One region of the Pontibacter kalidii genome, then DNA from elsewhere that is predicted to be linked to it. Evidence: riboswitches for the same ligand, from Rfam matches in the RefSeq annotation. Region 1 holds a riboswitch; each other region holds the start of a gene.
The links. Region 1 has a riboswitch for S-adenosylmethionine ahead of OH144_RS02325 (O-acetylhomoserine aminocarboxypropyltransferase/cysteine synthase family protein). Riboswitches for the same ligand answer to the same signal wherever they lie in the genome.

Region 1 (10,803 bases):
CGGTGAACGCGGGTGGCGGGCAAATCAGCCACTCCATTACCTGCAGCACCGCCCTGATGGCCATTGCCAACGGGGTGGCCTGGCTAAAGTCCGGTATGGCCAAGCGCTTTCTGGCCGGCGGCACCGAGGCCCCACTCACTCATTTCACCATCGCGCAGATGAAGGCCGTGGGCATTTACTCCAGACTTGCCAACACGACCTACCCTTGCCAGCCTTACGCTTTGGAAAAGCAGAATACCTTTACCTTAGGCGAGGGAGCCGCTGTTATTGCGCTGGAGCAGGTGCGGCAACCCGCGCCAGGTACGCCAGTCATAGAGGCTGTCGGGTTGGGCTTTGAGAAGCTGGTGAGCAAAACGGGCATCTCAGCAGAGGGTATCAATTTTCAGAAATCGATGAGGCAGGCGCTGGCCCAGCTGCCGGAGCACGACCGAACCGTACACCTGATTATTACGCACACACCCGGCACCCGCGCTGGCGATAAAGCAGAGCTTGCCGCCATAAAGGCTGTCTTCGGCGAAAACAGCCCGGCTATCACCACTAATAAATGGCTGATTGGCCATACGTTGGGAGCCTCCGGGGCGCTGAGCCTGCAATACGCCCTGCATGTGCTGCAGCAACAGCAGTATACTTTCATCCCGTATCCAAATCTGCTCCAGCAAACAGTACCATCACGTATTAAGCGCATCATGGTAAATGCCGCCGGCTTTGGCGGTAACGCAGCCAGTGTGGTGGTGGGTTTGGTTTAAAGTATAACCGCTTTTCTTAAAGCTTCTAGCAGCTTTATGGTGCCGGGTCCAACCACCCCTGCCCCTCAAAGCTACGCTCGCTACCTTCGAACTCCCGTTCTCGGTAGTCTAAGGAGGGGGTCTGTAACTGCATTAGCCAAAGTATAAGTTTTATAGCCGCTGTTCTCACACGGACAGGTCGCGACCTGTCCCTACAAAGTATAAACCCGCCCCTCCGAGGAGGGGAATTCTGCAGTACTGGTCCAACCACCCCTACCCCTCCTTAGCCAAGGAGGGGAGCTCTGTTGAAGCTTTGTTAGCCGTGGCTATCGAAATGATACCCAGTCCTTGGACTGAGGCCTATGCGATTTTTCCGGTGACGAACGCCAGTGAGGCAGCCCGAGGCACGAGGGCAGGAAAAGCTCCCAGCGCGATGCCCTTATCGAGGGCCCCTACCCCCATGACGAGCCCTCTCGGGCTGGAGAGCAGAAAGAATACTACGGAACAAGTTGGTTGTAAAGCCGTGGATGATCAGCAGCTAGCAAGTATAGCTCGTTTCAGTTAGCAGGAAGCAGCGGCTATATAAGATACAAGCCGACGCTTGCGCGAGGAAATGCCCTACCTGATAAGGAACATTCACCGCCACCCCTACTAATCATCCAAAGACAAATTATAATCTACCCGGTTTTTACAGACATTGCGCAACAGGAAGAAACAGACCCGCCGTATTCCGCTGATTTTTTGCTACTTTTGTAGCTTACTATCATCACTTATTTTTATCACCTGAATGAAAATACTCAAGTTCGGCGGTACCTCGGTGGGGTCAGCTGAGAGAATGAAGGCGGTAGCCACGCTCATCTGTAACGGTGAGCCTAAAATTGTAGTGCTTTCGGCTATGTCGGGCACCACAAACGCATTGGTACAGATAGCGGAGACGCTGTATCAGAATAAACACGACGAAGCAAAGGCGCTCATTAAGGCCCTGCACGATAAGTATAAACAGGTGGTAGAGGAACTCTACACCTCCGACGATAAGAAAAAACAGGCAAACGAGCTGCTAAAACAGCATTTCGATTACCTCACAGCCTTCACCCTCGACCTATTTACCATTCATGAGGAGCGCGCGGTGCTGGCGCAGGGCGAGCTGCTGAGCACGGCCCTTTTCCAGTTTTTCCTGGAGGAGCAGGGCGAAGAGTCTGTACTGCTGCCAGCACTAAACTTCATGAAGATCGATGAGAATGAGGAGCCGGATACCGAGTACATTGCCCAGCACCTGCAAAAGGAGCTGGAGAAATACCCGGGCGTGGAGCTTTTCGTTACGCAGGGATATATCTGCCGCAACGCCTTTGGGGAGATCGACAATTTGAAGCGCGGAGGCTCGGACTACTCTGCCTCGCTTATCGGGGCTGCCGCTGATGCAGCGGAAATCCAGATCTGGACCGATATTGATGGCATGCACAACAACGACCCGCGCATCGTGAAGAATACTTACCCGATAGCGGAGCTCTCGTTCGACGAGGCAGCGGAGTTGGCGTACTTTGGGGCCAAAATACTGCACCCGAGCAGCGTGAAGCCGGCCAAGCAAAAGAACATTCCGGTAAAGCTGCTCAACACCATGGCACCCGAGGCGAAAGGCACCACCATCAGCACCCAAACGGAAAGTGGCAAGATAAAAGCCGTGGCCGCCAAGGATGGCATCACCGCTATTAAAATAAAGTCTGGCCGCATGCTGCTGGCCTACGGTTTCCTGCGCAGCGTGTTTGAGGTGTTCGAAAGGTATAAAACCCCAATTGACATGATCACCACCTCTGAGGTGGCCGTATCGCTGACGATCGACAACGACAGGCACCTGAACGAGATCATGGCCGAGCTGAAGGAGTTTGGCCAGGTGGAAATAGATCAGGAGCAAACCATCGTCTGCGTGGTAGGTGATTTTATTGCCGAGCGCAGTGGTTCGGTGCTGGCTATTTTCCAGTCGCTGCAGCACATCCCGCTGCGCATGATCTCCTACGGCGGTAGCAAGAACAACATCAGTTTCCTGGTAAGTACAGCAGACAAAGTAGAGGCCCTAACCAAATTGAACGATGGCATCTTTAACAGAAATAAAGCCCATGCTTAACCTGAACCCGGAGCAGCTGCAGCAACACGCTACTCCGTTCTATGTATACGACCTAAGCCTGCTGCGCCAGACCCTGAAAGCTGTGCAACAGGAGGCTGAGAAGTATAACTTCCATGTTCACTACGCTCTGAAGGCCAACGCCAACGCACCTATTCTGGACGAGGTGCGTCAGCACGGCTTCGGTGCCGACTGCGTGAGCGGCAACGAAGTAAAAGCCGCCATAGAGAACGGTTTTCCGGCACAGGAGGTGGTGTTTGCCGGTGTGGGCAAGTCGGATGCGGAAATAAACTACGCCCTGCAGCAGGGCATCTTCTGCTTTAACTGCGAGTCGAAGCATGAGCTGGAGGTGCTAAACGAGCTGGCTGAGAAGAAAAATACCGTGGCCCGCGTGGCCCTGCGCATCAACCCGAACGTAAACGCCAACACCCATAAGTATATCACCACGGGCCTTGAGGAGAACAAATTCGGCATAAACGCCTGGGAACTGGAGAGCGTGATCGAGCTGCTGCAGCAACTAAAGCATGTGCAGCTAATCGGCATTCACTTCCACATCGGCTCCCAGATCACGGACCTGACGGTGTTCAAGAACTTGTGCACCCGTGTAAATGAGTTCCAGGAGTGGTTTTTGGCGCATAACATCCAGCTGGAGCACGTGAACGTGGGCGGTGGCCTGGGGGTGGATTATTATGCCCCGGACGAATCCCCGGTTCCTGACTTTGCCGCCTACTTTGCATTGTTTAACCAGTTCCTGGAGCTGCGGCCGGGCCAGCAGGTGCATTTTGAGCTAGGCCGCGCACTGGTGGCACAGTGTGGCACCTTGATCTCTAAGGTGCTCTACATCAAGAACGGGATATCTACTAACTTTGCCATACTCGATGCGGGCATGACGGAGTTGATCCGCCCGGCACTGTACCAGTCGTACCACAAGATTGAGAACCTGACAAGCCAGAAGCCGGAGGTGCGTTACGACGTGGTGGGCCCGATCTGTGAGTCGAGCGACTGTTTTGGCAAGGCGGTGATGTTGCCGGAGACCAACCGGGGCGATCTGATCGCGATCCGCACGGCGGGAGCCTACGGTGAGGTAATGGCCTCAGCCTACAACCTGCGCGACAGGGCAAAAGCTATTTATGTATAGCTGCTGCGTGCATTAACGTATAAAAAAACCGCTCTAGAATACCCAGAGCGGTTTTTTTATATCTAAAGTTTAATTGAGGCGGTTTCCGATGCCGTTCCTTCTGTCGGCTACCGGCACATCAGCCGATACGATAAAATCGGGTTCGGCGTGTGTGATACCGGTTTTACCTTTCAGGAAGTTGGCTAGCTCTAAGGCATTGCCGGTGGCATTTTTATCCACACGCACCAGGTAGGTTTGGCCACTCAACGGCATCAGCACCTCTGCGCCATATTCGGCAGCCATGGCAGTCAGGGCATCTTCTGCTCCTGCTTCAATCGTAACGATAGCTTCGTTGCTGATGCCAAGCAAGCCATCCCCATTCAGGAAGTATGGCGCCACATACGCTATAGCAGGGTCTTCAGCTAGCAGTTCCATCGCCTTTTCCACCTGCCGGCAATTTAGCCCGTCCACCAGCTCAATGTTATGGAGCATGGCCGAGTTCGAGCTGACCTGTCCGTTGTTGCCTTTCACAAAACCGTAGGCAGCCACTGCCGCAGCCTCTTCCCCGGCGCTTAGGCCGCTGGCGAACACCACCAGCACTTGTTTCGTAAATACGCTTCCCAGGTTCTTCTGCTCATTGCCATAGAAGTACGTGTAATTATCACAGGAGCCATTTCCGGCTTGCACCCTCAGCAAGGTGGGGCCGGCCTTCACGTTTCGGATGGGAGTAGCCCCATCATTTCTGCAAGATGACAGCCCCAAGACCACCATCAGGAAGGTGAAAAAGAGTACAGGTATATTTTTCATATGGGTACAAATAATAATCGCTAACAGATTGATTATTTGTACGGTTAGACTTGGATAATAGCTGCGATTTCATTAAATTAAAAATCACCATAGTATAATTTATATATACTTATATCCTTGTCAATTTACACCTATCAAGATTCCCTTTTAGAAAAACACAAAACGCGTTCAGGTTTATACAACCTCCTCCAGCTTCAGATACGAGGCATTTACCACCTGCTCCGCCGATACATGGGCCGGAATCTGTGCTATAAAAGCAATGGTTTGCTTCAGGGCCGGCAGGTATAAAAGAAAGTCTTTCCTGCCAATGGTGCCTACCAGTTGCACCTCCCTTTTCCCCGTACCAAAGACCCTCAGCTCCCGCCACGGCAGCTGGGGCAGAAACTCGGGCATGGTCGTGCGCACGTATACTTTCAATTCATCGTCCTCCTCCAAAGGTACCGGCTTCAGTTGCGCCTCGTCGTTATACTTGAATTTAGGGTATTTATACTTGTAGCCGGCCAGCGCTGCCGATACATCGGCCCATACGGCAGACCCGGTTGGGTGGCTTCCGGCACCGCGCCCCTTCAGAAACTGATCGCCGGCATAGCGGGCCTGTAGCTGCACCCCGTTAAACTCCGCCTCCACATAGTATAGCTCCGAGTCGGGGAACACGAGCGTAGGCAGCACTTGTAGCTCCAGTTTTTTGTGCTGGTTCAGCCTGGCCGTGGCTACCAGCCTGATGCGCCCGCCCAGTGCCTGTGCCAGCGCCACATCCCGCCGCGATATGTGCTGAATGCCTGCACGGAGTACCTGCTCCGGCTTTATCACGGCCCCAAAGGCATGCGCGGCAATTAAGCTGATCTTGTGCAGGGCATCGTAGCCGCCCACGTCCAGCGTCGGGTCAGCCTCGGCAAAGCCAAGCGCCTGCGCCTGCGCCAGTGCCTCGTCATAGCTTATGCCTTCCGCATCCAGCTTGGTGAGGATGTAGTTGGATGAACCGTTCAAGATACCGCTTACCTCCTGCAGCGGCTCGTTGCCATAGTATGCCTCCAGCGTCCGCAGGATTGGAATGCTGCCGCACACAGCCGCCTCGTAGAGCAAAGTGCCGCCAAACTCCTCCTGCAGTGCCACCAGTTCCGGCAGGTTCTCCGAAATCATCTTCTTGTTGGCCGACACGATGGTTTTACCCGCCTCCAGCGCCTGGCGCACTATCAGCAGCGCCTCCTCCGGGTCGCTGATCAGCTCGGCAAACAGATCTATACTTTCGTCCTGCAGCAGCTCCTGCGCGTCATAGGTAAAATGATGCTTGGGCAGGGTGCGCAGCTTCTCCTTGTCGCGCACGCAGATTTTGGCCACATCCAGGTGTGGGTTGTCCTGCAGCACGTCATGCAGCCCCTGGCCCACGCAGCCAAAGCCAAATATCCCGATTCGTTTACCGCTCTTGCTTTTCATAGTTGAATTCTTCTTCTTCTGTTACTTTTTCATTTTGATAAAATTGACGGATAGCCTCCGTCAGCTGGTCCACCTCCACCAGAAAGCCATCGTGGCCATAGTTGGAGCGGATAAGGTGAAAGGAGGAATCCGACACCTGGGCATGCAGGAAATACTGCTCCTCTACCGGAAACAGCAGGTCGGTATCCACACCCACAAACAGGCTCCGGGCCTTTACCTGTGCCAGTGCACGCTCCACACCCCCTCTGTCGCGGCCCACGTTGTGCGAGTCCATGGCCTTGGAGAGCAGCCAGTAAGTATAAGCATTGAACCGCTGTGCCAGCTTCTCGCCCTGGTATACCTGGTAGCTGGAAGCGCGAAAGTTGTCGGTAATGCTATGCCCCGGCTCCTGCTGCGCTTCGTTGTAGGTGTTGTAGTGGCGGTAAGACAGCATGGCGATAGCGCGGGCCGTTTTTAGCCCTTCCTGTCCTGCCTCCTTTGTGCTGGTGCCCCAGGTGGGGTCCTGGCGGATGGCCATGCGCTGGCTTTCGTTAAAGGCGATGCCCCAAGGGGAGTGCCGCGCATTACTGGCCACGTGCACCAGCCGCTCAAACACAGCAGGTTTCTGCAGCACCCACTCCAGCGCCTGCTGCCCGCCCAGCGAGCCACCCAGCAACGTATGCACCCGCTCCAACCCCAGCTCCTGCCGCAGCAGATCGAAGGCGCGCACAATGTCGCGGTTGGTGAGCTGCGGAAAAGTCTGGAAGTATGGCTGCAGCGTTTTTGGGTTTACCGAGAGTGGCCCTGTGGAGCCGTAGCAACCGCCCATGGTGTTGGCGCACACGACAAACCATTCGCGCGGGTCGTAGAGCTTGCCTTCCCCGAAGAGGTCGCACCACCAGTCGGTAAAATCGGCGCTGCCGGTAAGGGCATGGCACACCCATACCACATTGCTGCGCTGCTGGTTCAGCGCGCCGTAAGTAGTATAAGCCAGCTGGAAGCCCGGCAACGTAGCCCCGGACTCCAGCTGAAACTCTTGTTGGTGATGAAAAACGTGCTGTGTTGGCATTATTATACTTAGGCTATAGCGGGCGCTGCCTCCAATACTTTGGAGAAGGCCTGTTCGAAATCTGCTTTTATGTCGTCTATGTGCTCTATGCCGGCGGATATGCGTAGCAGGGTTGGATCTACGCCTGCGCTTAGTTGCTCGGCATCGCTCAACTGTTGGTGTGTGGTGGAGGCCGGGTGGATGATCAGCGTTTTGGCGTCGCCCACGTTAGCCAGGTGACTCACCAGTTCCAGGCTGTTGACAAATGTCTCCGCCTGCTGCTTGTCACCTTTCAGCTTAAAGGAAAGCACCCCGCCAAAGCCGCGCTTCAGGTATTTTTTAGCCAGTTCGTGGTAGGGGCTGCTCTGTAGGCCAGGGTAGTTCACGCTCTCTACCAACTCGTGCTGCTCCAGCCACTCGGCCAGCGCCTGCGCGTTCTGCACGGTTCTCTCCAGCCTTAGCGAAAGCGTTTCCAGCCCCTGCAGCAGCAGGAACGAGTTAAAAGGACTCAGTGCCGGACCGAAATCCCGAAGGCCTTCCACACGGGTACGAATGGCGAAGGCGATGTTTCCGAACGGGCCGTTTTCGCCAAACACCTCCCAGAAGTTCAGCCCATGGTAACCTTCCGATGGCTCGGAGAACTGCGGGAATTTGCCGTTGCCCCAGTTAAAGTTACCCCCGTCCACAATCACGCCGCCAATGCTGGTGCCGTGGCCGCCGATCCACTTCGTAGCAGACTCCACCACCACATTGGCGCCGTGCTCCAGCGGGCGAAACAGGTAACCACCGGCCCCGAAGGTGTTATCCACAATCAGCGGAATATCATACTTGCGAGCCAGGGCGGCAAGGGCCTCAAAGTCCGGAATGTTAAAGCGCGGATTGCCAATGGTCTCTGTATAAATTGCCTTTGTCTTTTCATCGATCAGCTTCTCGAAGCTCGACACGTCATCGTTTCCGGCAAACCTGGCCTCAATGCCCAGGCGCTTGAACGATACCTTGAACTGGTTATAGCTACCGCCATACAGGAAGCTGGACGTTACAAAGTTATCCCCGGCCTCCAGGATGTTGGTGAGCGCCAGGAACTGCGCCGCCTGCCCCGAGGCCACGGCCACAGCCGCCACTCCTCCCTCCAGAGCCGCAATGCGCTTCTCGAACACATCGGTGGTTGGGTTCTGAATGCGGGTATAAATGTTACCGAATTCCTTCAGGGCAAACAGATTAGCCCCGTGCTCCGCGTTTTTAAAGGCGTAAGAGGTGGTCTGGTAGATAGGCACTGCGCGTGACTGTGTGGTGGGATCTATTTCCTGGCCGGCGTGCAACTGTAGCGTTTCGAAGTGCAATGATTTAGACATGGCTATGTAGATTTTATATCGTTAAAAAGAAAAGGTATGATTTGAGTAAAGACAGGAATGCTGTAGAGGTATAAGTAGGCTGTAGCAGCAGATGCGGGATCTGCCACTAAGCCATGTATGAAAACAGGAACTTTATACCTTGGTTAACAGCAACAACAGTCGTGCATGGCGCACATGGGCATGCGCATGACGAAAGCCTTAGCAGGAGCTAAAATGCAGACTTGCGACAGTGCTTTGGCTGTCGGCGATACTAGTAATACGTGTTGCGTTGAATTGATTCCCTTGTTCATGACCGTATCAATTTATATTCGTCCGGCACCCTGCCGAACTCAGGAATTAGCACCTTAACACCGATCGTTAGGTTGCTAGCGTTTCACAGAGCCTGTCTCTCCACGCTTCTTTATAAACCAATATCCGCAAAGGGAGTATTGACTTGATGTTGCAAGTATACGGCGCGACTTTTTAAAATGCCAAATGTTTTTGATGTTTTTTTAAAATCAAGTTTAAGATCTTTGGATTTCTATGCCAGAACCATCGCGTTTCAGCCTGGTATACAAGCCTACAATTTCCTCTCTATCTGGCGCAAGTCTAAAGACTTGCGCCCTACCAATGTGTCGCGTCTATGCCTCGACTGGCTTGAAAAGCCATACTTTATACTTGGGCTATATTCTTATACTTCAGTTTATACTTGCTGCTATACTTTCACTGGCGAAAGCGTCCGCTTTTGCCTTTTCTTAGCCCCTGCTTCCCGTAACCTGAAACAGGATATCCTAACTAGCTACTGTTCATCCACGGCTTTACAACCTACTTGTTTTATAGTACACTTTGACTCCCTCAAGGCCGGGAGGCCTCGTCTTCCCGCATCGCGCTGTGTACATTTCCTTTGCTCCTAAAGTCGCAATGCCTTCGGCACCGGAAATCTACAAGGCGCTCAACGGAAAGACTGGGATCAGTTTCCGATAGCCACCGCTATCTGTCATCTCGAACGTAGTGAGAGATCTGTTTAGAATTGCAGATAGATCTCTCATTTCATTCGAGATGACAATTAAGTATAGTGGCAAGTATAACTCCCTCCCCTGTTTTTAGGGGAGGGCTGGGGTGGGGTGAACTCCCCTCCTGGGAGGGGCTAGGGGTGGATTCACTCTTGTAGGGACAGGTCGCGACCTGTTCGCTCTATGCCAGCAACTATGAAACTTATACTTGAGCCACAACAATTTCAGGCTCCCCTCCTTAGTTAAGGAGGGGCAGGGGTGGTTGGAACTGGTTTGTAGAAAATCCTGTCCATCCTACAATCCCACAAATCCTGATTCAGACAAGCAAAAACTTTTTCTCCGCCACCTTACTAATTATTTTAGCCAAAAAATCCTATCTTCGAGGCACAGGAGCCGGCGCTCTGCCGGTTGTGCAGGAGATTGTAACGTTGTTGAACCATGTCCCAGATCTTTTTTCGCCAGACGGTAGTGTATGAGGAGCAGGCCCCGCTCTCGCTGTATGAGCTGCACCAGCAGATACGCGAGGAACTGGAGGTGGCTTTCCCGGACAGCTATTGGGTGGTGGCGGAGGTAGCCCAGGTAAACGTGGACCGCCGCAAAGGCCACTGCTACTTGACTCTGGTGGACAAAGGCGACGACGCACGGCAGATGCTGGCCCAGGCACGGGCAACCATCTGGGGGTCGCGTTACCAGATGCTGGCGCGCTACTTCGAGGAGAAAACCGGGCAACCACTGAAGGCGGGGCTCAAGGTGCTGCTGCAGGCAACGGTGCGGTTCCACGAGCTCTACGGCCTCAGCCTCGACATCACCAGCATAGACCCCAACTATACCATTGGCGACCTAGCCCGCCAGCGCCTCGAAACGCTGAAGCGCCTGGAGGCTGAAGGGTTGCTGGAGGCGAACAAGGAGTTGGAACTGCCGCCGGTACCGCAGCGGCTGGCTATCATTTCATCAGCCACGGCAGCCGGTTTCCAGGATTTTATACACCAGTTGGAGAACAACGGCTACGGCTATACTTTTGAGGCCACGCTTTTCCCGGCCACAGTGCAGGGCAATGAGGCACCGGCCTCGGTGGCGCAGGCATTCGTACAGATAGCAAAGCGAAGCGACCAGTTTGATGCCATCGTGCTGATCAGGGGCGGTGGCTCCCAGACAGATCTGAGCTGTTTTGACGACTACAAAATTGCGGCTGCCATTGGTAACGCACCGCTTCCGGTGCTCACGGGCATAGGC
Region 2 (10,803 bases), 1.4 Mb from region 1:
AGGGGTGGTTCGAAGACTACACCGCCTGCTGTGCTACCGGCTTTGGCTCGTAGTTCAGGTTCGGCGAGAGCCAGCGTTCCAGCTCTTCTTTGGCCATACCTTTGCGCTGCGCAATATCTGCTACCTGGTCTTCGCCAATTTTGCCCAAGCCAAAGTAACGGGATTCCGGATGCGAGAAGTATAAACCGCTCACCGAAGCAGCCGGGTACATAGCCAGGTTCTCGGTCAGTATAACACCTGATGTTCTGTCGGCATCCAGCAGGTTAAAAAGCGTGATCTTTTCAGTATGGTCCGGGCAGCCCGGATAACCTGGTGCAGGACGAATGCCTTTATAGCTTTCCTTGATCAGGTCCTCGTTGGTCAGGCTCTCTTCCGGTGCGTAGCCCCAAAGCTCTCTGCGTACTTTCAGGTGCATCAACTCAGCAAAGGCTTCGGCTAATCTGTCGGCCAGGGCCTTTACCATAATGGACTTATAGTCGTCGTGCTCGGCCTCATACTGCTCCAGCAGTTTCTCGATGCCAAAGCCTGCCGACACCACAAAGCCTCCGATGTAATCCGCTACGCCGGTTTCTTTAGGTGCTATGAAATCCGAAAAAGCCAGGTTCGGCACATTCGCACCTTTCTTACCTTGCTGCCGCAGGGTGTGGAACTCCGTCAGCACATTTCCACGTGAATCGTCAGCGTATACTTCGATGGTATCATCCGCCTCCACGTTGGCCGGATAAAAGCCTACCACCGCGCGCGCTTCCAGCAACTGCTTATCCACGATCTCCTGCAGCATTTGCTGGGCATCGTTAAACAGTTTGGTTGCTTCGGTACCTAACTCCGGATCGTTCAGAATTTTCGGGTACTGGCGCTTAAGCTCCCAGGTATGGAAGAATGGCGTCCAGTCGATGTAGGGCACGATCTCCGAAAGTGGAAAATTGGTGTATGTCTTGTTGCCGATAAAGCTCGGTTTTACTGGCTGCGTTGTGTCCCAGTCAACTTTATACTTGTTGGCGCGGGCTTCTTCTATACTGGCAAAGGCGCGGTCTTTGGTGCGGCCCAAATGGTCTTCTCTCACTTTCTGATACTCCGCCTTAATCTCTGCGATATAGCTATCGCGCTCGCTGCTGAGCAGGCTGCTGACCACGGTTACGCTACGCGAAGCGTCGTGCACGTGCACCACCGGCCCGCTGTACTGCGGCGCAATCTTCACGGCCGTATGCACCCGCGACGTGGTAGCGCCGCCAATCAGGAGCGGAATTTTCATGCCGCGGCGTTCCATTTCCTGCGCCACATACACCATCTCGTCCAGCGAGGGCGTGATCAGGCCGCTCAGGCCAATGATGTCTACTTTATGGGCTTCAGCTTCTGCCAGGATCTTGTCTAGCTGCACCATCACACCCAGATCGATCACCTCGTAGTTGTTACAGGCCAGCACCACGCCCACAATGTTTTTACCGATGTCGTGCACGTCGCCTTTCACGGTCGCCATCAGGATCGTACCTGCGGTTGATTTGGAGGTATCGGACGCCAGCTTTTCCTTTTCCATAAAGGGCAGCAGGTAGGCCACGGACTTTTTCATCACGCGGGCGCTCTTCACCACCTGCGGCAGAAACATCTTACCGGCACCAAACAGGTCCCCCACCACCGACATACCGGCCATCAGCGGCCCTTCGATCACATCCAGCGTTTTTACAGCTTTTTGGCGCGCCTCCTCCGTGTCATCTTCAATGTAATCAACAATACCGCGTACCAGGGCGTGTTTCAGGCGCTCTTCTACCGGAGTTTCGCGCCAGGAAGTATCAGCAGCGGAGGCTGTTTTGCCCTTGCCTTTTATCGTTTCGGCATAGGTCACGAGCTTTTCGGTTGCCTCCGGGTGCCGGTTAAAGATCACATCTTCTATCAGGTCGCGCAGCTCCGTCGGAATTTCGCTGTACACGCCCAGCATGCCGGCGTTCACAATGCCCATGTCCATACCAGCCTGCACGGCATAGTATAAAAACACGGTGTGCATCGCCTCACGTACCAGGTCATTGCCTCTAAAGGAGAAAGACAGGTTGCTCACGCCGCCGCTTACCAGCGCATGTGGGAGGTTGGCCTTGATCCATTTTACTACTTCAATGTAATCGACTGCATAGTTGTTATGCTCTTCGATGCCCGTGGCAATGGCCAGGATGTTCGGGTCGAAAATGATGTCCTGCGGCGGAAAGCCTACTTCGTCTACCAGAATGCGGTAAGAGCGCTCGCAGATTTCTTTCCGGCGCTCCAGCGTATCGGCCTGGCCTTGTTCGTCGAAGGCCATCACCACCACGGCGGCACCGTACTGACGCACCTTGCGGGCCAGTTTCTTAAAGGCTTCTTCACCTTCTTTCAGCGAGATGGAGTTAACGATGGATTTGCCCTGCACACACTTCAGCCCGGCCTCAATCACGCTCCACTTCGAGGAGTCGATCATGATCGGCAGCTTGGCGATGTCGGGTTCGGAGGCGATCAGGTTGAGGAAATTGGTCATGGCCTGCTCCGAGTCGAGCATGCCCTCGTCCATATTTACGTCAATGATCTGCGCACCGCCCTCTACCTGCTGCCGGGCTACGGCCAAAGCTTCTTCAAACTGCCCGTTTACGATCAGGCGGGCAAACATCTTGGAGCCGGTCACGTTGGTGCGCTCGCCGACATTCACAAAAAGGCTTTCAGGAGTGATGGTAAGGGGCTCGAGGCCGCTGTAGCGAGGGAGAGGAGCGACCGGCGTGGGAACGTGCGGTTTATACTTCTGCACTAAGTCTGCAATGACCTTGGTGTGCACGGGCGTCGTGCCGCAACAACCACCAAGTATGTTCACCAGCCCCTCTTTCAGGTATTCCTCTACAATGGCCCCCATTTGCTCGGCTGTTTCGTCGTAGCCGCCAAAGGCGTTCGGCAAACCGGCGTTCGGGTAAGCACTGATGTAACAGTCTGAAATGCGGGAGAGCTCCTGGATGTGGGTCTTCAGCTGACGGGCTCCCAGGGCACAGTTAAAGCCTACGCTCAGGATGGGCGCGTGCGAGATCGAGTGCCAGAAAGCCTCTACGGTTTGCCCGGACAATGTACGACCACTGGCGTCGGTAATGGTGCCGGATATCATGATCGGCAGTTCTTTGCCGCCATCGTTTACGAACTGCTGGATGGCAAAAAGAGCCGCCTTACAGTTCAACGTATCAAACACGGTTTCTACCAGCAGCAGATCAGAGCCACCATCCACCAAACCACGCACCTGCTCATAGTATGCTTCTACTAACTGATCGAAGGTAATGGCGCGGTAGCCAGGGTTGTTCACATCCGGCGAGAGTGAAGCAGTGCGGTTGGTTGGCCCAATGGCGCCCGCCACGAAACGTTTATGCGCAGGATCTTTCGCCTCCACCTCATCTGCTGCCTCACGTGCAACCTTTGCCGACGCATAGTTGAGCTCGTACACCAGGTGCTCCAGGTGGTAATCGGCCATGGCAATGCTGGTAGAGCTGAAGGTGTTGGTCTCGATGATGTCGGCACCGGCCTGCAGGTATTCGGTATGGATGGCTCGGATGATGTCCGGCCGCGTGATGGAAAGCAGGTCGTTGTTGCCCTTCAGATCGGAGGGATGGGCTTTAAAGCGTTCGCCGCGGAAGTCGGCTTCCGTGAGCTGGTAACGCTGGATCATGGTGCCCATCGCGCCGTCAAGCACAAGCACGCGTTCCCGCAGCAAAGTATAAATCGGATGTGTTTTGGTCATGGCCGGTGTCTTTCTTCTCGTTCGTCATTTACACAACTTATCAAGAAGGACACCTGAAGAGAGACAGGATCAATCTTATCTTCCCTGGCTACTGATGCACCAGGAGGGAGTTAGCACCAAGCTTTATACATGGTTGCTAAGACGTCATCGGGCCCTATCCCTCAGTCTTTCTTGATAAGAATAACAAAGTAAAGGTATATCCGTGGAAAAAGGAAATTAGTTGCCCTTAAATTGTAGCGAAGGGCCCGAAGCAAGCAGGAGAGGGTATAAAAACAGAAAAGGACACTTTCGTGTCCTTTTCCTTCAGGATCTTTTTCGTTTAATCGCAAATCCAATCCCTGCTTATATGTACGCCCGCCATGGTGGTTGGTTACGTATTCCTGAAATACTTCCTAAAAAAAGAGGGACACCTGCCGGGCATCCCTCTTTTTGCTATCAGCTTAGCTTAAATTAAGCTTCTGCTTCTACCTTAGGTACTACAGAAACGTAAGAACGGTTTTTCACGCTCTTTCTGAACTCTACCACGCCGTCAACCAAGGCGAACAAAGTATGGTCTCTGCCAATACCCACGTTTTTGCCTGGGTGGTGCGAAGTACCTCTTTGTCTTACGATGATGTTACCTGCGATAATGTCCTGGCCTCCGTAAATCTTAACACCCAGTCGTTTAGAATGCGATTCGCGGCCGTTATTAGAACTACCAGCTCCTTTTTTGTGTGCCATTTTCTTTTACTATTTAGTTGGGTTAGCCAAGCCAGCCCAAAAGGTTCTACGATTAATTTCCTCTTACTGCTTAACCAATGCTTTCGATAAGAACTTTGGTATAGTTCTGACGATGACCTCTCGACTTCTTATACCCTTTTCTTCTCTTCTTCTTAAAGATAAGCACTTTGTCAGCTCTTACCTCACCCAGGATCTTACCAGTTACTTTGATACCATCCACGAAAGGAGCGCCAACAGTAATAGTACCGTTGTCATCAGTTAGAAGAACATTGGCGAACTCAACGGCGTCACCTTCATTGCCGGAAAGCTTGTTAGCGTAGATGAACTTACCGCTCTCTACTTTGGTCTGTTGACCTGCGATTTCTACAATTGCGTACATCAGCTTCAATGTATGTTTAAAAAGATTTAGTCCGCAAAAGTACGGCTTCGTTTCGATATTTGCAACGGCTTGTATAACAAATTGTTCGCCGCCTATACTTTACCTATACACATATGTGGAAAAGTATGTGCATATCCACATAGGCGTTTTTAATTTTTGTCGATAAATCGCATAAGCGGTTTTGCAACAGCAAGTTAACAAATCACTTTCCTCTGCCGTTTTTCCACAAAGGCCAGCACCTACACTTTAGCTCCATTGGCTATACTTCATTTAGATGTATAAACTGGCGCACTTGATGCACATTTCCTACACCTTGTCTACACAGCTGCAGCCTCCAAAAAGCACCCACATTGAATTAAGCCACTAGCAAACAGACTTATTACAATATTTAGCACATTATATATATGTAAATCAAGATGTGGATAACCATGTTAGTTGCAGCTAAAATCGGCCCAGATTCAACTGTAGGGGCATGTGCATAAATTGAACAACTTTCGCCCCGGAAATCGAGTTCATTTCTATATATTTGAAGTCAGGATATTGGTGGATGGCATTCAGACATCTACCCGAACCAAAACTTAAACGGGGTGTTTTCTAAGCTAATCAGCTTACCCCTTCAACCAATAAAACGCTTATTTTAAAAGATTATGGAGCCAATACTGCAAGAAAACCCAAACCGCTTTGTACTGTTCCCGATACAGCATGATGAGGTATGGCAGATGTATAAAAAGGCAGAAGCCAGTTTCTGGACAGCCGAGGAAATTGATCTGGGCCAGGACCTGAAGGACTGGGAGAACCTGAACGATGGCGAGCGCCACTTCATCAGCCATGTGCTGGCCTTCTTCGCTGCTTCAGACGGCATCGTGAACGAGAACTTGGCTGTGAACTTCATGAACGAGGTGCAGATCCCGGAGGCGCGCTGCTTCTATGGCTTTCAGATCATGATGGAGAACATTCACGCCGAAACTTATTCGCTCCTTATAGATACCTATGTAAAGAAGCAGTCGGAGAAAGACTTCCTGTTCAACGCCCTGGAGACCGTGCCTGCCGTGAAAAAGAAAGGCGAGTGGGCGCTACGCTGGATTGAAAGCGAGAACTTTACCGAGCGTCTGATCGCTTTCGCGGCTGTGGAGGGCATTTTCTTCTCAGGTTCCTTCTGCTCTATCTTCTGGATGAAGAAGCGCGGCCTGATGCCAGGCCTTACCTTCTCCAACGAGCTCATCTCCAGAGACGAAGGCCTGCACTGCGATTTCGCCTGCCTGCTGTACCGTATGCTGGTGAACAAACTGCCGGAGGAGCGCGTGCACGAGATTATAAAAGATGCGGTAACCATAGAGCAGGAGTTCGTGACCGACGCGCTGCCTGTGGACCTGATCGGCATGAACGCCAAGCTGATGAGCCAGTACATTGAGTTTGTGGCCGACCGCCTGCTGGGCGAGCTGGGCTATAAGAAGATTTACGGCTCTACTAACCCGTTTGACTTTATGGAGATGATCTCGCTGCAGGGTAAGACAAACTTCTTCGAGAAGCGCGTGGGCGAGTACCAGAAGGCCGGTGTGCTGGGCGATAAGGATAAAAAGATGTTCAGCCTGGACGAAGACTTTTAAGATTAGATTTTCCTTTGTAAGTTCAAGGGCCAGGAGGGAAGCACATCCCTTCCCCCTCCTGGACTTACTCTTATTACCAAGGTACCGGACGGCAGTAGCAGCAACAGAGGCGACCGCAAGCCGCTCCGGGACAACAGCCGGCATCATCGCCGCCCGCAGGGCATCTCACCCCTGCGCTACAGCAAAAGCATTTGGCTTTAAGCATAATCACTTGTACTGCAACGGCTTATACTTATATCTGCGTATGGGCTGATTGTATAGCTATATTAAAGTATACCCGACTGCCGGAATGGCAGCGGCTTATTACATACACCTGTTTATTTCATTAACCACCCGGGCCCTTGACACCCGCTAATTGTATACGCTATGTTAGTAGTTAAACGAGACGGCCGACGCGAGTCCGTCAAATTCGACAAGATTACCGCACGCATCGAGAAGTTGTGCTATGGTTTGCACATGGACTATGTGTCGCCGATTGAGGTGGCCAAAAAGGTGATTGACGGTATTTACGATGGCGTGACCACCGTGGAACTGGACAACCTGGCTGCCGAGACAGCTGCCTCGCTTACCACCAAACACCCGGATTACGCCGTGCTGGCGGCACGGGTGGCCATCTCTAACCTGCACAAGGTTACGAGCAAGTCGTTCTCCAACACCATGAAGCGCCTCTATACTTACGAGGATCCGAAAACAGGGGAGAACGCTTCGCTGATCGCCAAGGATGTGTACGAGATCGTGCGCAAGCATGCCGCCCTGCTCGACTCCACCATCATCTACGACCGCGACTACAACTACGACTACTTCGGTTATAAGACACTGGAGCGCTCTTACCTGCTTCGCCTGGACGGCAAGATCGTGGAGCGCCCGCAGCATATGTTGATGCGTGTGGCCGTGGGTATCCACAAGGAGGACATCGAATCTGCCATTGAGACTTATAACCTCATGTCCGAGAAGTGGTTTACGCACGCCACCCCAACATTATTCAACGCCGGCACACCAAAGCCGCAGCTGTCTTCGTGCTTCCTGCTGACCATGAAGGACGACAGCATTCCGGGTATCTACGACACACTGAAGCAGTGTGCGCAGATCTCCCAGAGCGCCGGCGGCATCGGCCTGAGCATCCATAACGTGCGCGCTACGGGCTCTTACATCAAAGGCACCAACGGCACCTCTAACGGTATCATCCCGATGCTGAAGGTGTTTAACGACACGGCCCGCTACGTAGATCAGGGCGGAGGCAAGCGCAAAGGCGCCTTCGCCATTTACCTGGAGCCATGGCATGCCGATATTTTCGATTTCCTGGAGCTGAAGAAGAACCACGGCAAGGAAGAGAACCGCGCCCGCGACCTGTTCTACGCCCTCTGGACGCCGGATCTGTTCATGCGGCGCGTGGAGGAGAACGGCGACTGGAGCCTGTTCTGCCCGAACGAGGCTCCCGGCCTGGGCGAGTGCTGGGGCAAGGACTTTGAGCGCCTCTACGAGAAGTATGAGCGCGAAGGCCGCGCCCGCAAAACCGTAAAAGCGCAGGACCTGTGGTTCCATATCCTGGAGTCGCAGATAGAGACGGGCACCCCGTACATGCTGTATAAGGACCATGCGAACCGCAAATCGAACCAGCAGAACCTGGGCACTATTAAGAGCTCGAACCTGTGCACCGAGATCATGGAGTACACGGATGAGAATGAGATAGCAGTTTGCAACCTGGCCTCTCTGGCGCTGCCGCGCTTTGTGAAGGAGGACGACAACGGCAACAAGACCTTTGATCATCAGAAGCTGTTTGATGTAACCTACCATGCCACCGTTAACCTGAACAAGGTTATCGACATAAACTATTACCCAGTGCCAGAGGCACAGAACTCGAACCTGCGCCACCGCCCTATTGGATTAGGCGTACAGGGCTTGGCCGATACCTTTATTCACCTGCGCATGCCATTCGAGAGCGACGAGGCCAAAGGGTTGAACAAAGACATTTTCGAGACGATCTACTTCGCTGCCATGACGGCCTCTAAGGACCTGGCCAAGAAGCAGGGAGCATACGAGACGTTTAAAGGTTCTCCACTATCCGAAGGCAAGTTCCAGTTCGACCTGTGGGGCGTAACGCCAGAGAGCGGCCGCTGGGATTGGGAAAGCCTGCGCCAGGACGTGGTGAAGCACGGTGTGCGTAACTCGCTGCTGGTAGCACCTATGCCTACTGCCTCTACTGCGCAGATTTTGGGTAACAACGAGTCGTTCGAGCCTTATACTTCCAACATTTACCTGCGCCGCGTGCTTTCCGGCGAGTTTATGGTGGTGAACAAGCACCTGCTCAAGGACCTGATCGCGCTGGGTATCTGGAACGACAAGATGAAGAACGATATTATCGCGGCCAATGGCTCTGTGCAGGATATTCCGAACATCCCGCAGCACATCAAGGACCTGTACAAAACAGTATGGGAGATTAGCCAGCGTGCTGTGATTGACATGAGTGCCGACCGTGGCGCGTTTATTTGCCAGAGCCAGTCGTTGAACCTGCACGTGCAGAACGTGAACTTCGGCAAACTGACCTCGATGCACTTCCACGCCTGGAAGCGCGGCTTGAAGACCGGTATGTATTACCTGCGCACCAAGTCTGCTGTAGACGCTATTAAGTTTACCGTAGAGAAGCAAGCCGCCGAAACCCTTTCGCCGGTTTACAGCAACCAGGACCAGAACCGCAGCGACATGAGCTGCTCGCTGGATAACCCAGACGCTTGCGAAGCTTGCGGATCGTAAATAACTAGAGAAGGAGGGCCGATGGTCCTCCTTCTTCTTTTTCCTACCAATTCTTCACCCCATGCTCCGCCTTCGTTGTTGTTGGAGTTTTCACCAACAACAACGAAGGCGGAAATAATTTATCATACCTCATAGCCAAAGCTACAAAGGAATACAGGCTACTACTATTGATTGATTCCCCTTTGTTTTTGGTGAAAACACCAAAAACAAAGGGGAATTATTCTTCTTCTGAGTCAACAAAAATCACCCAAACCTCTCGTAAATCCGTTATATAAATTTTAGATTATATCTAAAGATAGATTGATATTACATGTTCCCCATGATGGAAAAGGCTTATATAATTTTGGCCCACAAGAACCCTTCACAACTTTACCGTTTGTTAAGTAGGCTAGATGATAATGCATCCACATTTTTTGTACATATCGATAAACAAGTCTCTTTACATGATTTTTCTAGCTTATCAGATTTTGGCAATAAGATTAATTATGTCAAAAGAGTAAAGTCAAGTTGGGCTAGCTTCGAACTGGTTGAAGCAACATTAAACGCCTTGAATGCCATTAAAGCGTCAAAGCAACAATTCGACACTATCGTTTTACTAAGCGGGCAAGACTATCCAATAAAGAGTAATGAGATTATAAATGACTATTTTCACACTTCTAAGTATAGTGTCTTCATAGAATATTTCCCTATCCCTAACTATAAGAGGTGGCAAAACAGGGGAGGCGCATTTCGCCTTGACAAGTACTTCTTTGGGTTTAAATTTCATCAAAGGTTCACTGCTAAAGCACTTAATTTTTTAGCTAACTTTTTTCCATTTCTAACGAGAAGGCTGCCTAATAACTTAGTTCCGTATGGTGGGTCCCAATGGTGGACGATTGATATATATGCATTGGAATATATTCTAGATTATGTCGAAAAGAACCCGGCATACGTATCTTTTCATAAAGCTACCTTTGCACCGGACGAGATCTTTTTCCAGACTATACTTTTGAATACTAAAGATGAGAAGCTTTTAAGAAGCATTATAAATAATAACAAGAGATATATGATTTTTAAAGATCGAACACAACACCCAGAAATACTTACTAATGAAAATTATAAAGACCTCGTAATCTCAAATGCTTTATATGCCAGAAAGTTTGATTATTCTATTGACACCGAGATATTAGACCTAATAGATAACGCTTGTCTATCCAAAGTAAACGAGCAAGGTAAGCTTGAAAGAAACTACTAAAATGAGCATAAGGATCAAGCTTATTGATTACTTTGGCAAAACTCTGGAGAGGCTGCTACACTAGTTTTCGAGAAACATTCAACAATAGACGATATATACATTGACTTTGAAAAAGTTGAGTTTATTTCTCGCTCATTTGCATATCAATTTGTAAAAGAGCAGAAGAAAGCAAGTGAGAATGGTATCATGGTAAAGATTGAAAATGCTGTAGAAGATATTGTGAAGCTGCTAAAAGTTGTAAGGCGAACACAACGGCCAAGGGAAAGGGATAGGGATAGACTAAGCTTACCTGTTGTTACTTACAATGACAAGCATAAGCTTTTTAAGTAACTTCAAACATTATAAATAAAAAAGGAGCAAGCAAACTTGCTCCTTTTTTATT
Region 3 (10,803 bases), 1.6 Mb from region 1:
TCAGCTATATTCCGGATTACCCGGTGTTCAGCACCCTTCAGGAAAGTATGGCGCAGCACCTGAACCAGCACCGGATCCTGATTTCCAACTTCCGTTATCCCACCGCCGAGAGTGCTCCCATCATCCGCATCATCCTGAGCAGCCTGCATACCCCGGAGGACCTGCAGCGGTTGGCGGAGGCAGTAAACCAATTCTCTCCCAATTTTGTCGTAAATTAGGGAGATGATCAAAACTGAGTCTCATACTTGAACTTCAACACGAACATAACCTGCCGCACCTTTGTGCTGCGGTACCTTTAACATGATGAAAAAGAACTATCTCATACTTGCCCTTGGCCTTCTGATGGCCTGTACCTCCGGAAAGGAAACTGCCACCACTGCGGATGCCACCATGGCGCCGCACATCGAGGAGGTGCGCACGCAGTATGCCCCCGATAAGCGGGTGGCGCTCTTTAAGGTGGAGCAACGCGACAACGTGCTGGCCGGCGAAACCAACATGCCGGAGGCGAAGCAGGAGCTGTTAGAGAAGCTGAAAGCCGAGCAAATTACCTTTGTGGACAGTATACAGGTGCTGCCCGATGCTGCGCTGGAAGGCAAGGAGTTTGGCGTGATCACCATTTCGGTGGCCAACCTCCGCTCTGAGCCAAAGCACCCAGCTGAGCTGGCCACGCAGGCTACCATGGGTACGCCGGTAAACGTACTGAAGCACCAGCGCGGCTGGTACCTGGTACAAACGCCGGATAAATACCTGGCCTGGGTAGATGAAAAAGGCGTCAGCCTGATGGACAAAGCCACGTTTGATGCCTGGCAGAAAAGCCCGAAGTTACTCTATACCAAACCCTATGGTTTCGCCTACGAGTCGGCCAGCGCTGACGCAGGAACTGTTTCTGACTTAGTATATGGCGATGTGCTAGCGCTGCAGCAGAAGCAGGGCGATTTCTACGCGGTAACCTTCCCCGACGGCAGAAAAGGTTTTGTACCTGCGGCGGAGTCGGTGAAGTATGATGAGTGGCTGGCCAGCCGCAAGCCAAGCGGCGAGAACCTGGTGAGCACCAGCAAGCAGCTACTGGGCCTGCCTTACCTGTGGGGCGGTACCTCATTTAAGGGGGTTGACTGCAGCGGCTTTACCAAAACCGTATTCTTTATGAACGGCCTGGTGCTGCCACGTGATGCCTCACAGCAGGTGCACATAGGCAAGTTGGTGGATACGTCTAACGGTTGGGACCAGCTACAGCCCGGCGATCTGCTGTTCTTCGGTGTGCCTGCCAAGGATGGTAAATCAGAGCGCGTGGTGCACGTGGGCATGTGGATCGGCGGAGATCAGGAGTTCATACACTCAGCTGGCCGTGTGCGCATCAGCAGCATGAATCCTAAGGCAGCGAATTTTGATGAGCCGGAGCTGAAGCGCTTCCTCCGCGCCAAGCGCATTACCCCGGATGATGTGGTAGTAGACCTGCGCAAAACAGCTTTGTATCAGTAAAGAATCCTTTTCTCTCCTTCCTAAGCATAGGAGGGGACTGAAAATACCCGAAGAGACGCAACACCCTGCGTCTCTTCTTTTTTTGCCCGTCCGAACGGCACGGTTGGGCATCCGTGCCAAGTATAAATTCCCTTCCTTGGAGGGATGAGGTAACTAGCCCTCGCTCGCCTCTGGCGAGTGTGCGTCATAGTTTGGCCTCTGGCCGCTTTACGAGTGCTTAGCGTGTGACGGGACGCCAACAAATAGCTTACTCTCGCCAGAGGCGAGCAAGGCTAATTTGATTAGAGGGAAACTGCTCCAGGAAAGGGATTTGCTGCTACCTGGCAGGTAGTTCTTTGACGCATACATCAGATGCTATAAAGTATAAGCTAAGGAGCTTACCGTGTCAGCTCCTGCAGATGGTGTACGAGTGCTGACTTTGGACTGAACTCCTGAAACTGCTTCAGCTCCTGCAGCAGATCGCTCAGGAAAGTATGGTTGTTGGCGATGTTGGAAAAGGAGGCAACAACAGTATCGTACTGCGGCAGCCGGATAACCAGGTTGGTGAAGCCGGAGGTATCGCCGCTGTGGCAAAGCTCGTGGCTGCCGTTAACAATAGCCGACACAAACCAGCCCATACTATAATGCCAGCCTTTGGCTGTGTCTATACTTGACGAATGAGTGTTTAGTGTGTTGTTTATGTTAAATAGAGAATTGTGCTGCAAAGCTCGCTGCCACTTCAGGAAATCCTGCGCCGAAGTATAAAGGCAGCCGTCGCCGCGCGTGGCAGTGCAGATGTTCTGGTCGGAAAGTATAAAACCGCCTGCCGCATCCCTGCTGTAGCCCAAAGCCCGGTTGGGTATGGCGGCATCAGCCCTATAAAGTATGGAGTGGCTCATCTGCAGCGGTCCGAAGATATTTTCCTTTAGAAAGTCAGCGTAGCTCCTGCCTGACACCCGCTCAACCAGCAGCCCCAGCAGCACATAGGCCGTGTTGCTGTAGCGGTATTGGGTGCCGGGGGAGAAGAGGAGCGCTGGCTGTGCAGCTGTTTTGCGCAGCACGTCCTCATCTGAGAGCTGGGCCGTCTGATCTTCCGGAATATGCTCTTCAAAGTCCGGCAGGCCGGATGTATGGTTGAGCAGGTGCAGTAGTTGTATGGCTTTGAAATGCGCCAGCTCCGGGAAGAATAAAGCGAGCGGATCATTAAGTTGAAGCTTCTGCTGCAACGCCAGCAGGTGCACGCTCATGGCGGTAAACTGCTTTGAGACAGAGGCCATCCGGAAAGTCGTGTCCGGGGTGATGGCAGCGCCTGTTTCCAGGTTCGCCAAACCGGCACCGCGCAGGTATACCACCTCGTTTTCTTTGGCTACCAGCACTACCGCACCGGGTGTCTGGGACGTGAAGTGGCGGTTGAGCAGGTGATCGAGCGCTTGGGGTAGGGTGGGCATGGCTATACGTCTGTTTACACGTTGGAAATGGTCAAATTTAGGAAACTGAAAGTATAAACCGGCAGCAGTTATACTTTTACAACCATAAAGCCGCGGAAAGTATAGAAAATTCTCTATTAAAACGGCCGCAGGTTTTGTGTTTGGAGGATACTCGTTCTAACTTTAAAGTTTAAAGATCTGGCAGCCCAAGACGCAGTCTGTTCTTTCTCCAAATCTGAACATCACCCTTAACCAGCTAACACTACACCACCCCATGACCGAAACTAGCGCACTGCTGATCACCAACGAGGCCGTGGTGCTGGGCATTCTGCTCGTCATCCTGGCCGCTGTTTTCCATACCTCCTCCAGCACCAACCGGTTTTGGATGAAGTTTTACAAAGTGATTCCCTCACTGCTGCTGTGCTATTTCCTGCCGGCGCTGCTCAATACGTTCAACATCATCTCCGGCGACAGCTCGCAGTTATACTTTGTGGCATCGCGATTCTTCCTGCCCGCCTCGCTGATCCTGCTCACCATCAGCATTGACTTTAAGTCGCTGCGCATGCTGGGCAGCAAGGCCGTGATCATGTTCTTTGCCGGAACGCTGGGGATTATACTTGGCGGGCCGCTGGCCTTGTTCCTGGTAGGCTCCGTCTTCCCGGATGTGCTCTATACCGGCGACGATGAAGTATGGAAAGGCCTGTCTACGATAGCGGGCAGCTGGATTGGCGGCGGGGCGAACCAGGCGGCCATGCTGGAGGTATTCGGGGCGAGCAAGGAAGCCTTCGGACAAATGATCGCAGTGGACGTGCTGGTGGCGAACGTGTGGATGGGCTTCCTGCTGTACTGGTCGCAGAAGCCGGAGAAAATCGATAAGCTGCTCGGCGCCGACAGCCGCCCAATCAGGGAGCTGGAGGAGCGGCTGGAGGGGCTGCAGGCGGGCAAACACATGATGCCTACCATTACCTCTACAATGGTGATCCTTGGCGTGGCGTTCGGGTTTACCGGCCTTTCGCACTTCCTGGCCGATATCATTGCGCCCTACTTTGCCGAGAACTTCCCGGAACTGGAGACGTACTCCATCACCAGCGGCTTTTTCTGGCTCGTAATTGTTGCCACCACGGCAGGTTTGGCGCTCTCGTTCACCAAGGCCCGCAACCTGGAAGGCTACGGCGCCTCCCGCTTCGGTTCCATTTTCCTTTACTTCCTGGTGGCCACCATCGGCATGAGCATGGACCTGGGCGCTGTGCTGGACAACCCGAAACTGTTCCTGGTGGGCGCCTTCTGGATTACTTTTCACATCCTCATTATGCTGGTGGTGGCGCGTCTAATACGGGCACCGTTCTTTTATGTGGCGGTGGGCAGCCAGGCAAATATTGGCGGTGCGGCCTCGGCACCTATCGTGGCAGCGGCCTTTAACCGCTATCTGGCCCCGGTGGGCGTGCTGCTGGCCGTGTTGGGCTACGCAGTGGGTACATACGGCGCCTACATCTCCGGGCTGATCCTGCAGTACATCTGGAACCTGCTGGCGTAGAGAGTTTGGGAGTTAGAAAGTTTAGGAGTTAGAAAGTTTAGGAGTTAGAGAGTTAGAAGGTTAAAGTATAGCCTGGGTGCTTGACTCTATAAAGTATATAACCCAAGTTGCAGTATCTAATGCAGTGCAGGTGTAAACCCACCCCTAACCCCTCCAAGGTGGGGAAATCACCTGCTCTTTTGCAAAATTCCCCTCCTCTGGACTAGCCAAAACGCGAGTTTTGAGCTAGCGAGCGCAGCTCTCAGGGGTGGGTTAATCGCAAATCGATCTATAAAGTATAAGAGCACCGGCCCCGGTGGGAGAGTAGTGGTTCTCCTGCCGGGGCCGATGCTGTATAAAACAGGCTATTCCCGCTGCACTGTCTACAGCGAGTCTGGAGACTCGCCGCACACCCTGCATCACCGGCTGGATGCCGGCGCCAGCCTACAAGTACTTCTGGTACAGGTTGTAAAGTATGATCTTGTCTTTCTCCGTCAGCTCCATGTTCACCTCCTCCTGTACAAAGTGGAGCTTGAAGGCACGGATGGCGGCGGGCATGTCTCGGGTGTCGTAACCAATGATGCGGAGCGCCTCTTTGGGGTTAAAGTGCGGCGGAATGGTAGAGACGGAATCCAGGGGCTGCAGTACAAGCACGGGCGCTGTACCGGTGCTGTCGAGCACCGTAATCGGGGCGGCCGGCTGCAGGTACTGCTCCACTACGCCCTCATCGTACCACAGGCCGAAACCGTGCTCCGCCAGCCGCTTCCATGGGAACGTCTCGTTCGGGTCTACTTTTCGCACCGGGGCAATATCGGAGTGGCCGATGAAGTTCTCGGCAGGTATGTTGTGCTTTTCCTTCAGCATCGCCAAAACTTCCAGCAGGCTGTTGATCTGTGCTTCGGCAAAAGGCTCGGCTCCATTATTATCCAGCTCAATGCCGATGGAGGAGGAGTTAAGATCGGTGTTATTTCCCCAGCGGCTATTGCCCCCGTGCCAGGCGCGCAGGTTGTCGTTGAGCATGTGGTATACCTTGCCGTCGCGGCCGATCACGTAATGTGCGCTAACCTGCGTTTTTGGCATGGTAAAGGTCTTCAGCGTATGCTCCGTTGAGTTCTGGGCCGTGTGGTGGATCACGACATAGTTAGCCTTTCGCATGCTGAAGTTGGTAGTACCTACCCAGTGCTCGCCAAGTGGCAGCGTCGACTCCTTTGGGTTGATGGCGGGCACGGTGCGCAGCTGTTTCGTATAGGCTTTCAGCTGTTTCTTATGCGCACGGTTGGTGCTGGCGTAAGGGTTGGGGGAGCAACTGTAGAGGCTGGCGCTGGCCAGGAGCAGCGCGAAAAGGGCCGTAGAGGTGAATTTCATGTGAATTGTCAGGGATAGTGTGTTCTGAAGTATAAACTTGTGGGAAATTAACTTTAGATGCAAGTTCTAACACTGAACTATCAGGATTAGAAGTATAAACTTTAGGAGAACTTCCCCTCCGGGTTTGATTTTCTAGCCGTGCTGGCTTTACCTTTGCAGTATCTTTATGCAAGATTTATAAAGAAGAGGGGAGAGAGCAGGCTCAGCGAACCTCTAGCAACCACGGCCCCGGCCGTAAAGGTGCTAACACCTGCCCAATTTGGGACCTATAAATTTAACTTCATGCGCTTACTACAACAGCTTCCCGTTTTTATATCCCGTGTCTTTACCGCACTAGCAGCGCCTAAGCCTGCTTGTTGTTGTTATTGTTGTTGTTAAAGGCTATACTCCTCTACAACTGCCTTGGCGCAAACCGCAGGGGCTTCCACACTAACAAAGACATTAAGATTTCCATTTTAGGGGCGTAAGAAGCCAAAGTCGCCGTTAAGCATTTCGTGCCTGCTTCCCGCTCTATCGTTTACATGCAACATATTCAAAAAACTGGCGGTTGGGCCCTGGTGCCTTTCCTGGTGTTTGTGCTCACCTTTCTAGGCGCAGGCATTTTCTTAAACGATTTTTATGCCCTGCCTGCACCGGTGGCGGTGGTATTGGGCATCATCTCCGCCTTCTTTCTACTTCGGGGCTCCACAGAGGCCAAGGTAGCAGCGCTTATCAGGGGCTGCGGCGATTCCAAGATCATCACCATGTGCCTGATCTACCTGCTTGCCGGGGCTTTTGCCACGGTAACAAAGGCTGTGGGCGGTGTGGATGCTACCGTAAACCTGGGACTGAGCGTGCTGCCGGTACAGTACCTGGGCCTTGGCGTATTTCTGCTGGCGGCCTTCCTGTCAACGGCCACGGGAACATCGGTGGGGGCTATTGTGGCTCTAGCGCCTATCGCGGTGGGGCTCGCCGAGCAAAGTCAAACGTCTATGCCCTTGCTGCTGGGCGCGCTGTTGGGAGGCGCCATGTTTGGCGATAACCTCTCCTTTATTTCCGATACCACTATTGCCGCCACGCAAACACAGGGTTGCAGCATGCGCGACAAGTTTAGGGTAAACATCCTGATCGCTGGCCCTGCTGCCCTGGTTACGGTGGTGCTGTTGCTCCTCACAGGCTGGAACACGGCAGGAGCGGTGGAGGCGCAGCTCCCGGAACTGCAGGCGGCTAATTTCTGGCAGATCGTGCCTTACCTGTTGGTCATCGCCTTGGCTGTATCAGGCATAAATGTGTTTGTGGTCCTCATTCTGGGTACTTTGGCTTCCGGAGCTGTAGGGCTGTGGCAGGGCCAACTGGAGGTGCTGGCTTTTGGCAAAAGCGTCTACGAGGGCTTCACGGGTATGACCGAGATCTTCCTGCTCTCCATGCTCACGGGCGGGCTGGCCCGGATGGTCAGCGAGGCGGGCGGCATTGCCTTCCTGCTGAAAAAAGTTAGCAAGGCCGCCAGCGGGTTTCGCTCGGCACAGGTCGGCATCCTGTCGCTGGTAGGGGGCACGAACACGGCCATTGCCAATAACACGGTTTCTATCGTCGTGACGGGGCAGGTGGTGAAGGAGATCAGCCAGGAGTATAGTATAGATAAACGCAAAACCGCCGCGCTGCTCGATATTGCCTCCTGTGTGGTGCAGGGGCTGCTGCCTTATGGTGCCCAGATCCTGATGCTGGTCAGCTTTTCGAACGGGCAGCTGAACTTCCTGGACCTCTGGTCCTCGGCCTGGTACCTGTACTTGTTGCTGCTGTTCAGCCTGCTGGCCATCTATACGCCTTTCGTAGATAAGTACCTGCAAAAGCAGCCTGCGGCAGAGCAGGCTGTGGCGGTGTAAGTACAGGAGCTAAGTATCAGTACTCCATTTTAAAAAGTATAACGAAAACTAACGCTATCGAAAAATTTTTACTCTCACCTTTATACACGCCACTATTCTAACTTTACTAACCTAACCAAAAAAGGGAGACAAGCTTTGTCTCCCTTTTTTATATCAAACCGCGGGCCTTCAGCTCCAGGTATTTGTTAATCGTGTTCGCCGTCAGGTCTTTTGGCGGGGTGAGGATGGCGTGAATACCATGCAGTTGCAGCTCCTTCACGATCTGCCTTTTGTCGTGGCTGAACTTTTGGGCGATGGCTTTGGTGTATACTTCCTCGGTGCTGGTGGCGGGTTGGTGCAGCAGGCTGTGCAGCTCCGTGTTCTCGAAGAAGATCACCACCAGCAGGTGATTCTTAGCCAGCGCCCGCAGGTAGGGCAGCTGGCGCTGCGCGCCGTTCAGCGTCTCGAAGTTGGTGAAGAGCAGAAGCAGGCTGCGTTGTTTTATCGTATGGCGCACAGTGGCGTAAAGCCGCTCGAAGTCGGTTTCCTGGAACAGCGTTTTCTGGTTGTAGAGCAGCTCCAGGATACGGCGCAGCTGATCCGACTTGCGCTGTGCGGGCAAGATGTTGCTTATCTTGTTTGAGAAGGTGATGACTCCTGCTTTGTCCTGCTTTTTCATGGAGATGCTGGAGATGACCAGGGAGGCGTTGATGGCATAATCCAGCAAGGTTAGTCCCTCGAATGGCATCTGCATCGCGCGGCCCTTGTCGATGAGGCTGTACACCTGCTGCGACTTCTCGTCCTGGAAACTGTTGACCATCAGCTCTGCTCTGCGGGCCGAGGCTTTCCAGTTGATGGTGCGCTGGTCATCGCCGGCAACGTAATTCCTGATTTGCTCGAACTCGGTGCTCTGCCCAATACGACGGATCTTCTTGAGGCCCATTTCGTGCAGCCTGTTAGACACTGCCAGCAGCTCATACTGCTGCATCTCGATAAACGACGGGTATACCGGCACCTCCTGATTTTGGGCAAATTTGTAGCGGCGCTTTACCAGTTGCAGCACACTCATGGCAAACACGTTGATGGCGCCAAAGCTGTAGCTGCCGCGCTTGGTGGGCCGCAATATATAGTGGATGATGTGGGTGCGCCCGTGCGGTACGACCGCTCTGAACAAGCTGTCGCGCTTCTGAAACTGGAACGGCAGCTCATCGATCACCTCGGAATGCAGGGTAAAGTTATACTTGTTCTCCAGGTATAAGTAAACATCGTTGTCGCTGCCATTGGAGAGCTTCTCCTGCATGCTGCGGCTGGCGTATACGCCGGCCCGGTTGCTGTAGAGCAGGAGCAGGTCCAGCAGCGTGAGCAGCACCAGCACCGCCAGGGCCACCTTGGCAAGCACCAGCAGCACCGGCACAAAGAAGGCCAGCACGAACAGGCACGCCAGGGCAGCCAGGCTCTGATAGAGGCGGTTGGTAAAGTATAAACTACGGATAAATTGCACTAGCGCGGCACGTCAATTTTCTGAACGATCAGTTTAATCACCTCATCAGGGGTGATGCCTTCCATTTCGCGCTCAGGGGTGAGCAGGATGCGGTGGCGCAGCACTACTGGGGCCAGTTCCTGCACATCCTCCGGCGTCACGAAGCCACGGCCACGCAGGGCAGCCAGGGCTTTAGAGCTGTTGAGCAGGGCAATGGAGGCGCGCGGCGAGGCCCCTAAGTATAAAGACTTGTTCACCCTGGTCTCTGCCACGATCTGGGCGATGTACTCCAGCAGTTTTTTGTCCAGGTGCACGGCCTGCACCGCCTGGCGCAGCGCCAGCAACTGCTCCGCCGAGAGCACCGGCTGTACCTGGTCCAGCTCCTTCTTAAGCTGCGGGCCCTTGTGCTGCAGCTCCAGTATCTGCACTTCCTCCTCCAGGCTGGGGTAATCCACCAGCACCTTAAACATAAAGCGGTCTAGTTGCGCCTCGGGCAGGCGGTAGGTTCCTTCCTGCTCAATCGGGTTTTGGGTGGCCAACACCACAAAAGGGGCCTCCAGCGGGTAAACTCTGCCGTCATGGGTGATGTGCTGCTCCTCCATCACCTCGAACAGCGAGGCCTGTGTCTTGGCCGGTGCACGGTTTATCTCGTCTATCAGCACAATGTTGGCGAAGATGGGCCCCTGCTTGTACTCAAACGTGGCCGAGCCGGGGTGGAAAACCGAGGTTCCCAGCACATCCGAGGGCATCAGGTCCGGGGTGAACTGGATGCGGCTGAAGTCAACCTGCACGGTGCGGGCCAGCAGCTTTGCCGTCAGGGTTTTGGCAATGCCCGGCACCCCCTCTATCAGCACGTGGCCGTCGGCAAGCAGGGCTACCAACAGCAGCTCGATCAATTTCTCCTGACCGACTATGATCTGGCGGAGCTCCTGCTTTATACTTTCTGTGGCGCCGCGCAGGGCGCTGTAATCCGTCTTGTTTTCCTGTGTGGTGATGAGTATGTCTTCTTGCATAACTATACTTTATACTTTGCCCCCGGGGAGGTTTGTTTGTAGAAATCTTCTAAATGGGAGTTGAGCAGCAGCAGCGTTTGCGCACTGATGGCCTTGCTTTGAGCGATGGAGCGAATGAGCCCGAAAATATCGCTCACCAACGCAGCGTCGGCGCCTGACTTTGCCACTACCCGCTCGCGCAGCTCCTCGTCCAGTGTATGGGTGGTGAGGTGGAAGTGCCGGCGCAGGTACTCCAGGAAATAGGTTATCTTTTTCTCGGCGATGTTTTTGTGGTCGCCGTGGTTAAAGTATAAACTGCCGATCGTTTTTACGAAATCCAGGGTGGTGTTGCGCGGCGGCTCCAGCACCGGGATAATGCGTTGTGTGCGCTTGCTCTTAAACAGCAGGAACAGCACCATGCCCGCTAGCGCCACGTAATAGGCCCAGGTCAGCGGCTCGTGCCGCATCAGCACCCGTAGCACCGACTGGTCCTCCTCCCGGCCCTGGTTCTGGTATTCGTCCCATAGCACCGGTTGCACGGGCAGATGGGAGAGGGCGGTGGCGGCATAGTCGGGCTGCTGCAGGGTCAGGAGCTGGTAATTGGTGAAAGCCAGCGGTACCGAGCTGATATAGAAATGCCCCTCGCCGAAGGGCACCTTCATAAAGTTAAGCATCCCCGCCTTGTTTCGCCCCAGCGCCTCGTGCCCCACCTGCTTTTTTACCCGAA

Region 2: linked by a shared signal. The riboswitch ahead of metH (methionine synthase) and the one ahead of OH144_RS02325 (O-acetylhomoserine aminocarboxypropyltransferase/cysteine synthase family protein) in region 1 are both predicted to bind S-adenosylmethionine.
Region 3: linked by a shared signal. The riboswitch ahead of OH144_RS09060 (Na+/H+ antiporter NhaC family protein) and the one ahead of OH144_RS02325 (O-acetylhomoserine aminocarboxypropyltransferase/cysteine synthase family protein) in region 1 are both predicted to bind S-adenosylmethionine.

What each region holds. Positions count from the first base shown of each region.
Region 1 is NZ_CP111079.1:542,616-553,418, reverse strand. It holds gene OH144_RS02355 (beta-ketoacyl synthase N-terminal-like domain-containing protein) at 1-746, shown strand, start outside; gene OH144_RS02350 (aspartate kinase) at 1,513-2,844, shown strand; gene lysA (diaminopimelate decarboxylase) at 2,810-3,979, shown strand; gene OH144_RS02340 (hypothetical protein) at 4,049-4,765, opposite strand; gene OH144_RS02335 (homoserine dehydrogenase) at 4,940-6,199, opposite strand; gene metX (homoserine O-acetyltransferase MetX) at 6,180-7,247, opposite strand; gene OH144_RS02325 (O-acetylhomoserine aminocarboxypropyltransferase/cysteine synthase family protein) at 7,256-8,578, opposite strand; SAM riboswitch class I at 8,878-8,987, opposite strand; gene xseA (exodeoxyribonuclease VII large subunit) at 10,009-10,803, shown strand, end outside.
Region 2 is NZ_CP111079.1:4,129,416-4,140,218, forward strand. It holds gene metH (methionine synthase) at 17-3,730, opposite strand; SAM riboswitch class I at 3,803-3,911, opposite strand; gene rpmA (50S ribosomal protein L27) at 4,181-4,450, opposite strand; gene rplU (50S ribosomal protein L21) at 4,521-4,829, opposite strand; gene OH144_RS17300 (ribonucleoside-diphosphate reductase small subunit) at 5,477-6,436, shown strand; gene OH144_RS17305 (ribonucleoside-diphosphate reductase subunit alpha) at 6,803-9,187, shown strand; gene OH144_RS17310 (beta-1,6-N-acetylglucosaminyltransferase) at 9,507-10,421, shown strand.
Region 3 is NZ_CP111079.1:2,107,145-2,117,947, reverse strand. It holds gene OH144_RS09085 (aminotransferase class I/II-fold pyridoxal phosphate-dependent enzyme) at 1-218, shown strand, start outside; gene OH144_RS09080 (C40 family peptidase) at 301-1,479, shown strand; gene OH144_RS09075 (serine hydrolase domain-containing protein) at 1,857-2,906, opposite strand; gene OH144_RS09070 (DUF819 family protein) at 3,160-4,419, shown strand; gene OH144_RS09065 (N-acetylmuramoyl-L-alanine amidase) at 4,843-5,763, opposite strand; SAM riboswitch class I at 5,936-6,038, shown strand; gene OH144_RS09060 (Na+/H+ antiporter NhaC family protein) at 6,285-7,625, shown strand; gene OH144_RS09055 (DUF58 domain-containing protein) at 7,774-9,105, opposite strand; gene OH144_RS09050 (AAA family ATPase) at 9,105-10,097, opposite strand; gene OH144_RS09045 (DUF4350 domain-containing protein) at 10,100-10,803, opposite strand, start outside.